3 regions of the Sulfuriflexus mobilis genome follow, and region 2 is predicted to be linked to each of the others. Evidence: predicted binding sites of a transcription regulator. Region 2 holds the regulator's gene; each other region holds the start of a gene.
What was found. Region 2 encodes sigma-54, which starts transcription at its own class of promoters, with help from an activator protein. Its sites were predicted from a motif close to TGGCANGNTNCNTGCTT; they were not measured.
Positions count from the first base shown of each region.

Region 1: a site for sigma-54 is predicted at 1,809-1,825, ahead of EL386_RS00495 (TorF family putative porin). Genes of this name have one in related genera too.
Region 3: a site for sigma-54 is predicted at 1,768-1,784, ahead of flgB (flagellar basal body rod protein FlgB). Genes of this name have one in related genera too.

Region 1 covers NZ_AP018725.1:100,529-103,807, forward strand. The annotation lists gene EL386_RS00485 (YifB family Mg chelatase-like AAA ATPase) at 1-1,327, opposite strand, end outside; gene EL386_RS00490 (accessory factor UbiK family protein) at 1,388-1,633, opposite strand; gene EL386_RS00495 (TorF family putative porin) at 1,904-2,605, shown strand; gene glnK (P-II family nitrogen regulator) at 2,668-3,006, shown strand; gene EL386_RS00505 (ammonium transporter) at 3,025-3,279, shown strand, end outside.
Region 2 covers NZ_AP018725.1:642,034-645,312, reverse strand. The annotation lists gene lptB (LPS export ABC transporter ATP-binding protein) at 1-451, shown strand, start outside; gene EL386_RS03315 (RNA polymerase factor sigma-54) at 541-2,019, shown strand; gene hpf (ribosome hibernation-promoting factor, HPF/YfiA family) at 2,054-2,392, shown strand; gene ptsN (PTS IIA-like nitrogen regulatory protein PtsN) at 2,428-2,892, shown strand; gene hprK (HPr(Ser) kinase/phosphatase) at 2,894-3,279, shown strand, end outside.
Region 3 covers NZ_AP018725.1:813,447-816,725, forward strand. The annotation lists gene EL386_RS04205 (chemotaxis protein CheV) at 1-710, shown strand, start outside; gene EL386_RS04210 (CheR family methyltransferase) at 820-1,653, shown strand; gene flgB (flagellar basal body rod protein FlgB) at 1,820-2,218, shown strand; gene flgC (flagellar basal body rod protein FlgC) at 2,222-2,635, shown strand; gene EL386_RS04225 (flagellar hook assembly protein FlgD) at 2,652-3,279, shown strand, end outside.

The sequences.
Region 1 (3,279 bases), 540 kb from region 2:
TATCGAGTTGGCAGTATTGTTCGATCTCACTATTACTGAGTAAGTGATTGGCCCGGCCGCTACGGGAAAGTTGTCGCTGCCGTGCCAGGGTGACACGTTGTCGAACACTGGCGCTGTCTTCACTCTGACACGGGCGATGTAATTGTGCCTGCTTCAGGCGCGGCACTTCGATATGCATATCAATACGGTCGAGTAGCGGGCCGGATATCCGCGAGCGATAACGCAGTACCTGTTCGCTGCTACAGTGACAACGTCCCCCCGGGTCACCGAGGTAGCCACAGGGGCAGGGGTTCATGGCGGCGATCAGCTGAAAGCGTGCAGGAAATTCCGCCTGGCGTGCCGCGCGCGAGATAGAGATCTGTCCACTCTCCAGGGGTTCACGCAAGACCTCGAGTACGCGGCGTTCAAATTCAGGTAACTCATCGAGAAACAGGATGCCGTGGTGGGCGAGCGAGACCTCGCCGGGCCGGGGCTGGCTGCCACCACCCACCAGGGCCACGGCCGAGGCGGTATGGTGTGGGGCACGAAAGGGGCGATGTCGCCATAGCGACTTATCGAAGCCCTGTGCACTGATAGACAGTACCGCCGCCGATTCGAGCGCCTCAAGGTCTGACATCTCCGGCAGGATGCCCGGCAGGCGACGGGCCAGCATGGTCTTGCCGGTGCCGGGTGGGCCGATCATGAGCAGGCTATGGCCCCCTGCCGCGGCGATCTCGAGTGCCCGCCGGGCATGGTGCTGGGCGCGTACGTCGCTGAGGTCATCCTGCAAGATACGGCTATCCAGGTTCAGGGGCATGTCTGTGGTCGCCAGGGGTTCACTGCCGTTGAGGTGGGCGCAGACCTCAAGCAGGTGCCGGGCGGCGTGTTGCCGTACATCCCGTATCAGCCCGGCCTCAGTGGCATTGTCTAGCGGCAGGATCAGGGTACGTGAGGCCTCGCGTGTGGCGAGGGCTATCGGTAGGGCACCGTGCACAGGCCGCAACTCGCCGGTCAGGGCCAGTTCGCCGCAGAACTCGTAATCCCCAAGTTGGGGTGCCTCGAGCTGACCGGAGGCGATGAGGATACCGAGGGCGATCGCCAGGTCGAATCGTCCGCCCTGTTTGGGCAGGTCGGCCGGGGCGAGGTTAATGGTGATACGGCGTGCCGGGAACTCGTAGCGTGAGTTGAGGATGGCGCTACGCACGCGGTCCTTGCTCTCGCGGACCTCGGTCTCGGCAAGGCCGACGATGGAGAGCGAGGGTAGGCCATTGGAGATATGAACCTCAACCCGTACCAGCGGGGCGGCGATCCCCGCCGCCGCACGGCTATAGACAATGGCGAGTGACATGGCAGACTTCCTTGTAGTGTCGTTTGGGCGTCCAGCCCGAATACATTATATAGAGTAGCGTTACAGCTTATTTTCCATTTCCTGCAGCTGCGCGGTTAACTGCTCGAGTTTCTCGCGGGTGCGTGCCAGTACAGCAGCCTGGACATCAAACTCCTCTCGTGTGACGAGGTCCATTTTCTGTACCGCGGCGGAGATGGCCGCGCGCAGGATGTCATCAAGGTCATCACGGGCGGTATTCAGGCTGCTGGGCAAGGTCTCGCGCAACTGCCGGGTCAAATCCTCAATAAAGCTTTGTGAACGGTTCATAAAGGTTTCCTGTAATGGGCCTGCTAAGTGTATCGAAAAATGACGGAGTTGGAATCCTGCATAAGCACCAAAACAGGGCACCATCTTTGTGCGTTGTTTCTTATTGGTGCATAGATAGCCTTAAAAAAATCCAGAAAAATCTGTAACCTATTGTTTTTAAATTAAAACTAAAAGATGGCATAGCTTGTGCAAAACACGGGCAGGTCGCAGAGGGCGTCCGTCAGAATTCAATACATTTACATATTTATTTAATATTAAGGGGTAACGACAATGAACAAGACACTTACAAGCATCGCAGCGGCCGGCCTGCTGGCTGGCTCCGGTATGGCAATGGCTGAGGTCACATTTAGTGGCAATGTCGGTATTACATCAAATTACATTTTCCGTGGTGTTTCACAAACTGACAATGCGCCAGCCATCCAGGGTGGTTTTGATGTTGAGCATTCCAGTGGCCTGTACGCCGGTATCTGGGGCTCAAACGTGGACTCAGGTTTTTACTCTGGTGCCGAGGCAGAGTTTGACCTGTATGCGGGCTTTGGTGGCGAGTTTGCCGGTGGTATCGGTTATGACATTGGTTACCTGGCCTACCGTTACCCGGATACAACCTTTAATCCCAACGATACCGAAGAAGTCTATGGCTCACTGAGCTATGACTTTGGTCCTGCTGCGGTCACTGTCGGCCTGGCCTACTCAGACGACTGGTTTGGCACGGATGAAAGCCTGTATACGAGTCTGGATGTTGATATCCCCTTAGCCTATGACTTCTCCCTGGGTCTGCATTATGGCGTGGAAGATTTCGATCAGCTCGACGATTATGATGAGTGGAAGGTAAGTCTGGGCAAGTCATACGGTGGTTTTGACTTCGCTCTCGATTACACCGATACCAACATTGATGAGAACGATGCTCAGGCAGCGGCAACTGATGCGCTGGCAGACGACAAGATCGTCTTCACCATTTCCAAGAGCCTCTAAATATATTCTAAAGTGGTTATGCCTGCCCTGTAGGGCAGGCATAACAATTGGGAGGAGATGTAATGAAACTAGTTAGTGCGATTATTAAACCCTTCAAGCTCGATGACGTGCGTGAAGCGTTGTCTGATATTGGTGTGCAGGGGATCACCGTAACCGAGGTCAAAGGCTTTGGCCGCCAGAAGGGGCATACTGAATTATATCGTGGTGCAGAATACGTAGTGGATTTTCTGCCCAAGGTAAAACTCGATGTTGCCATTAATGATGACCTGGTTGAACAGGTACTGGAAGCTATCGCCAAGGCAGCCAATACCGGCAAGATCGGCGACGGCAAGATCTTTGTTTTTGACCTGGAACAGGCCGTGCGTATTCGTACCGGCGAAACCGGTCCAGAAGCACTTTAATCAAGGGGAGCAAGAAAGATGGAAAATAATATTTTTGAATTGCAGTATGCCATCGATACCTTTTACTTCCTGGTATGTGGTGCACTGGTTATGTGGATGGCAGCAGGGTTCTCGATGCTTGAAGCCGGTCTGGTTCGGGCCAAGAATACGACCGAGATCCTGACCAAAAACGTGGTCTTGTTTGCGGTAGCCTGTACTGCCTATATGGTCGTGGGTTACGACCTCATGTATGACGGCGGTCTGTTCCTGGCAGGTATCGCCGGTGGTGAAACG
Region 2 (3,279 bases):
GCTCAGTGTCGAGGACAACATCCGCGCCATCCTCGAATCGATGCCGGGCCTGTCGGCGGAGCAAATCGAAACCGAGACCGAGGAATTGTTGCGTGAACTGCATATCTCGCACATCCGCGACAGCCTCGGCATGAGCCTGTCCGGTGGTGAACGCCGCCGGGTTGAGATCGCCCGCGCCCTGGCCACGCGTCCGGATTTTATCCTCCTCGACGAGCCGTTTGCCGGCGTCGACCCGCTCTCAGTCGTGGACATCAATTCAATTATCAATCACTTACGTGAGCTCGGCATCGGCGTATTAATAACCGACCATAATGTTCGGGAAACCCTCGGTATCTGTGAGCGTGCCTACATTATGAATGCCGGGGCGATCATCGCCGAGGGTGACCCGGAAAGCCTGCTCGCCGACAAGCAGGTGCGTGAGGTCTATCTTGGCCAACATTTCACCCTCTGATGTCAATTTTATCCTGTACTGGCACGAATGTTGCGCTAGAATATTAGTTAGGTAACACGTCTGCCTTTAATGAAAGATCCGAACCGCACATGAAGCAGTCCATCCAGCTTCGTCTGGGCCAGAACCTGACCATGACTCCGCAGTTGCAACAAGCCATCCGGCTGTTGCAATTGTCTTCGCTGGAGCTGAGTTCAGAGATCCAGGAGGCCCTCGACAGCAACCCCATGCTTGAGATCGCCGAGGGTGAGGAAGGCGCTGACAGCAGCCAGGAAGAACACGGCAAGGACAAGGAAAAACCCTCTGCCAAGGATGACATTGCCGCAGCCGACACCGACAAGGCCATGCAACAGGCCGATATCCCCGATGACCTGCCGGTCGATACCGCTTGGGATGACATTTATGAACCGAGTTACCAATCCAGCGGCCCGGCCAGCTCCGAGTTCAGCCAGCGTGATTTCGACATCAACAGTGATGACGAGGAGGGCCTGCATGACCACCTGATGTGGCAGATGCGCATGAGCCCGTTTTCCGATACCGACATGACGGTTGCCACCTCGATCATCGACGCGATCGGCGAAGACGGTTACCTTGAGAGCAGTACTGAGGAACTTCTCGAAAGCCTGCAGGACGAACTGCCCGAACTCGAACTTGACGAGGTCGAGGCCGTATTAAGACAAGTACAGAACTTTGACCCGCCAGGTGTCGCCACACGTGACCTTGGCGAGTGCATGCTCATGCAGCTACGTCAGTTTTCCCCGGAGACAGCATGGCGTGAACAAGCCATGCAGATGGTCAGTGAACACCTCGAGCTGCTGGCCGCGCATGATTACCCGCAATTGATGCGTCGTATGAAGCTTAACGAAGAGGACATGCAACAGGTCATCACCCTGATACGTTCACTGAACCCGCGTCCCGGCAGCCACCTTTCCAGCCAACGTACCGAATATATCGTACCCGATGTCTATGTCCGTAAGCACAAGGGCGTGTGGCGTGTGGAACTGAATCCGGATGTTGCACCCAAGCTACGTATTAATGACCTCTACGCTGGCATGATCCGCCGTGCCGACAACAGCCAGGATAACAACTTTCTCAAGGATAACCTGCAAGAGGCCCGCTGGTTACTAAAAAGCCTGCAAAGCCGCAACGAGACCCTGCTCAAGGTCGCCACCTGTATTGTTGAACACCAGCGCGGTTTTCTTGAGCACGGTGAAGAGGCCATGAAGCCACTGGTGCTGCACGATGTCGCTGAGGCCGTGGAGATGCATGAATCAACCATCTCCCGTGTTACCACACGCAAATATATGCATACCCCGCGTGGCATCTTTGAGCTGAAATACTTTTTCTCCAGCCATGTCAGTACCGCCAGCGGCGGCGAGTGTTCATCCACCGCTATCCGCGCCCTGATCAAAAAACTGATCGCGGCTGAAGAACCGAAGAAACCCCTGAGTGATAACAAGATCGCTTCACTCCTGGAACAACAGGGCATAAACGTGGCCCGACGCACCGTCGCAAAATACCGCGAGGCCATGTCGATCCCGCCTTCCAACGAACGTAAACGGCTGATGTAATCATGCACCAGCCTCAACCCAGAGGAGCACTACTATGCAAATCGACCTCACTGGACATCACATCGACATCACCGATTCTATGCGTGATTATGTGAACAGCAAGTTCGAACGACTTGAACGACACTTCGATAACGTCACGAACACGCACGTTATTCTGACTGTGGAAAAACTCCGTCAGAAGGCCGAAGCCACCGTGCACGTTACCGGTCACAAGTTGTTTGCTGAATCAGTCGATGAAGACATGTACGCTGCGATCGATTCACTGGTCGATAAGCTTGATCGCCAGATTATCAAGCATAAGGAAAAAACCACCGACCATCATCGTTCTGAAGGTGGCCTGAAAAACCAGGAGTTTCAGGAAATCCCTGAATAACCCCTTATTAAAAACCTTAATAGTAAATCTATAATATGAATATCAGCGATATACTTTCACCGGAGCGCATTAGCTGTGCAGCCACTCCGGCAAGTAAAAAACGTGCACTGGAGGAAGTCGGCGCACTGATGCTGAATGCCGATGCCAGTCTTACCCAGGGCGAGATCTTTGATAGCCTGCTATCACGTGAACGCCTGGGTAGTACTGGCCTTGGCCATGGCGTTGCCATTCCGCACGGGCGTATCCAGAGCGGCGACAAGACCATCGGTGCATTCATGCAGCTCCGCGAGGGCATCGACTTTGATGCCATAGATGGCCAGCCGGTAGACCTGGTCTTCGGCTTGCTGGTGCCAGAGGCCTCTACCGATGAACACCTGAAGATCCTCTCGCAACTGGCACAAATGTTCAGCGATACGGCTTACTGTGAAAAATTGCGGCACGCCACCAGCAATGAAGAAATCTACACACTTCTAACACACTGGCAGGCCGCCACAGACTGACATGACTGAAAACATCTCTGTCAAATCCCTGTTCGATACCCATCGCAATAAACTGGCACTTGTGCATGTTGCCGGGAGTAATGGCGAAGATCGTCATATTCATTTCGATGGGCCGCAAATCACGGACGAAGATGACCGGGATGTCTCCTACGTCGGGCACCTGAACTTTATTCACCCACACCGTATTCAAATCATCGGTTACCGTGAAATAGAATACTTTATGCGCCTGTCGCAACAGGGCAGGCATGAGTCACTCAACCGCCTCTACGAGGGCAACCCGCTTTGCATCATCATTGCCAATGGCATTGACGTCCCCGATGACTTTATTGCCCGTTCCGAGAATACCGGCCTGCCACTCTATAGCTCTACCCAGAACAGTCAGTTTCT
Region 3 (3,279 bases), 170 kb from region 2:
ATTTGAGCCAGGCGATTGGTCGTTCAGCGATTAGTGACCATGCGAATGCCTATGTCATTGTCAGTGAGTTTAACCGTAAGGTGCAGGGCTTTCTGGTGGGCGGGGTGGACCGTATTATTAACCTGAACTGGGAGGACGTCCTGCCCGCACCGAAGAGTGCTGGCAAGAATCATTACCTGACTGCCGTCACCCGTGTGGACGGCGAGATCGTTGAGATTATTGATGTCGAGAAGATCCTGGCCGAGGTGATCGGCGAAACCCTGATTGTTTCCAATGATATCTTGAGCCGGGAAGATGCCGGTATCCAGTCGGGCAAGCGTATCATGGTGGTGGATGACTCCAGTGTCGCCCGTAATCAGATTAAACGTACCTTAGAGCAGCTGGGTATCGAATGTCTGCTCGCTCACGATGGCAAGCAAGCCCTTGATCAGCTCAAGGAAATGGCCGGCACCGGCCCCATAGAATCACAGATCGATATGCTGATCTCGGATGTGGAAATGCCGGAGATGGATGGTTATACCCTGACCTCATCTATACGCAAGGACCCGCGCCTGCAGGACCTGTTTATTGTCCTGCATACGTCTCTGAGCGGGGTCTTTAACGAGAGCATGGTGAAGAGTGTTGGCGCGAATCGGTTTATTGCAAAGTTTAATGCCGATGACCTGGCCAACTTTGTCCTCGAATACCTGAAAGGTGATCAGGTTGATTAAGCGTCGCTATCCCCATCTTAAAAGTGGTTAAGCAGGCAAAAAAAGGTAATAAGCCCTTGATTACGGTATCCTATCCCTCGCGTCCAGGTAAACATCAGGTATTACACCCTTGAGCAAAGTCATTACACCAGAAGAATACAAGCTATTTAGCGGCTTTCTTGAGAAAGCCTGCGGCATTACGCTGGGTGAAAACAAGCAATATCTGATCGCCAGTCGCCTGCAACGTCTCATGGATGAACTGGAGATCCTGAATTTGGCCGATCTGGTGAAACGCATGGAATCCGGCAGGGACAAGACCTTGCAGGTACGTATTATTGATGCGATGACGACCAATGAAACCCTCTGGTTTCGAGATAGCCACCCCTTCGATATCTTGCGTAATGAAATCTTTCCGGAGCTCACCAAGCAGCGTACCCGGCCGATCCGCATCTGGTCGGCGGCCTGCTCATCCGGGCAGGAGCCCTACACCATGAGCATGGTGACGCAGGAATATGGCATGGCCAATCCCGGCGGGATGGCGAAGGGTGTGGAGATCCTTGCCACCGATATCTCCAAGACGGTGCTCGAGCAGGCCAAGCTCGCGACGTACGATAATATGTCCCTGGCCCGTGGCATGTCAGACGAGCGTAAGCAACGCTATTTCCGTGAGCTCGCCGACAAGCGTTGGGAGCTACGCCCGGAAGTCCGTAGTCGTGTGCGTTTTAGTGAACTCAACCTGATGCAAAGCTATGCCTCGCTGGGGAAATTCGACATTATCTTTTGCCGTAACGTGCTCATCTACTTCTCGGCCGACCTCAAGCGCGACATCCTTGATCGCCTGGGCAAGGCGCTCAACCCCGGGGGCTACCTGTTCCTGGGTTCTTCAGAATCACTCGCCGGGCATAATAACGCCTTCGACATGGTCCGCAGTGGCGGTGCCGTGTATTACCGCCTCAAGTCCTGAACCGCGGCCGGGCCTACCGGTCTTTGCCGCTGGCAGGCATTGCCTTGCCGCCCTGGTGGCAAGCCGCCATCGAAAAAATCCATAAGCATCTGTAAGTAAAGTAAAAATTAAACTTGGCACGGCCCTTGCTCCTGTCTGATGTGAACACAACACAGCGGAGCGACACATGATACTGAGTTTTGACAATGCATTCGGGATACACCCCCAGGCCATACAGTTGTATGCCCGTCGCAGCAGCGTGCTGGCTTCGAATCTGGCCAATGCCGATACCCCGAATTACAAAGCCCGTGATATTGATTTCCGCAGTGCCTTGAATCAGGCCAAGGGCGATGCCGGTCGGGTCCAGGCCACTCACGCCCGGCACTTCGGTATGGGCGGCAGCGGTGGCGACATGGCGGCAGAACCCGCCTATCGCACACCATTACAGCCCTCACTGGATGGCAATACTGTCGATGTACAGGTCGAACAGGCCGCCTTTGCGGATAACTCCATGCGCTATATGGCCAGTCTGCGTTTTGTCACCGGTAGCGTGCAAGGTTTGTTGACCGCGCTGAGGGGGGAATAAGTCATGTCTTTATTCGGAAACTTTGATATCGCCGGTTCTGCCCTGAGTGCCCAGTCAGTGCGTTTGAACACCGTTGCCTCCAACCTCGCCAATGCCGATACCGTGAGCAGTAGCGCCGAAGGTACCTACCGAGCACGTCAGCCACAGTTTGAAACGATTTTTAACGATGCCATGAACAACCCGCAAAGCGCAGGCGTTCATGTCAGGCAGATCCTTGAGAGTGAGGCCGCACCGCGGCAGCAGTACCAGCCGGAACATCCGATGGCAGATGAACAGGGTTATATCTGGCTGCCAAACGTGAATGCCATTGAAGAAATGGCCAATATGATCTCGGCCTCACGTACCTACCAGTCTAATGTCGAAGTGATGAATACATCCAAGCAATTGTTGTTACGTACCTTGAGTCTCGGTCAGTAACAGGGAGTGATTGAAAATGAGCACAATTAATACAGATGCCTTGCAGAGTTTGGGGATTGCCGCTACTCAGCCAGGCACAGGTAAAGACTACAAAACGAAAGATGAACTCGGGCAGCAAGAGTTTCTTGAACTGATGGTTGCCCAGGTACGCAATCAGGACCCGTTCAAGCCACTGGAAAATGGCGAGTTCCTTTCCCAGATCGCGCAGTTTAGTACCGTGAACGGGATCCAGGACTTGCAAAGTTCGTTCTCGTCACTGGCAGGCTCGCTGAATTCCAACCAGGCCTTACAGGCCTCGGCACTGGTCGGCCGTTCAGTCATGGTCAACAGCGACGTGGGTGTGCTGACGGCGGGAGGCACAATCAGTGGTGCCATCGGCTTGCCTGAGAACAGCAGCGAGGTTGCAGTTGGTTTTTATAATGTTGCCGGTGAGTTGATCCGTGAAGTGCCGTTGGGTCCACAAAACAAGGGCATTATCGAATTTAAATGGGATGGCCTTAACGATGCCGGTGCTGCCGCAGCAAAGGGTGCTTACAAGATTGTCGCCCGGGCCAGGATTGACGGCGAGGATGTCGCACTCGCCACCCTGGTCAGGGATAACGTTGAGAGTGTCATCCTCGGACGCCCGGGTGAGGGCACCGTCC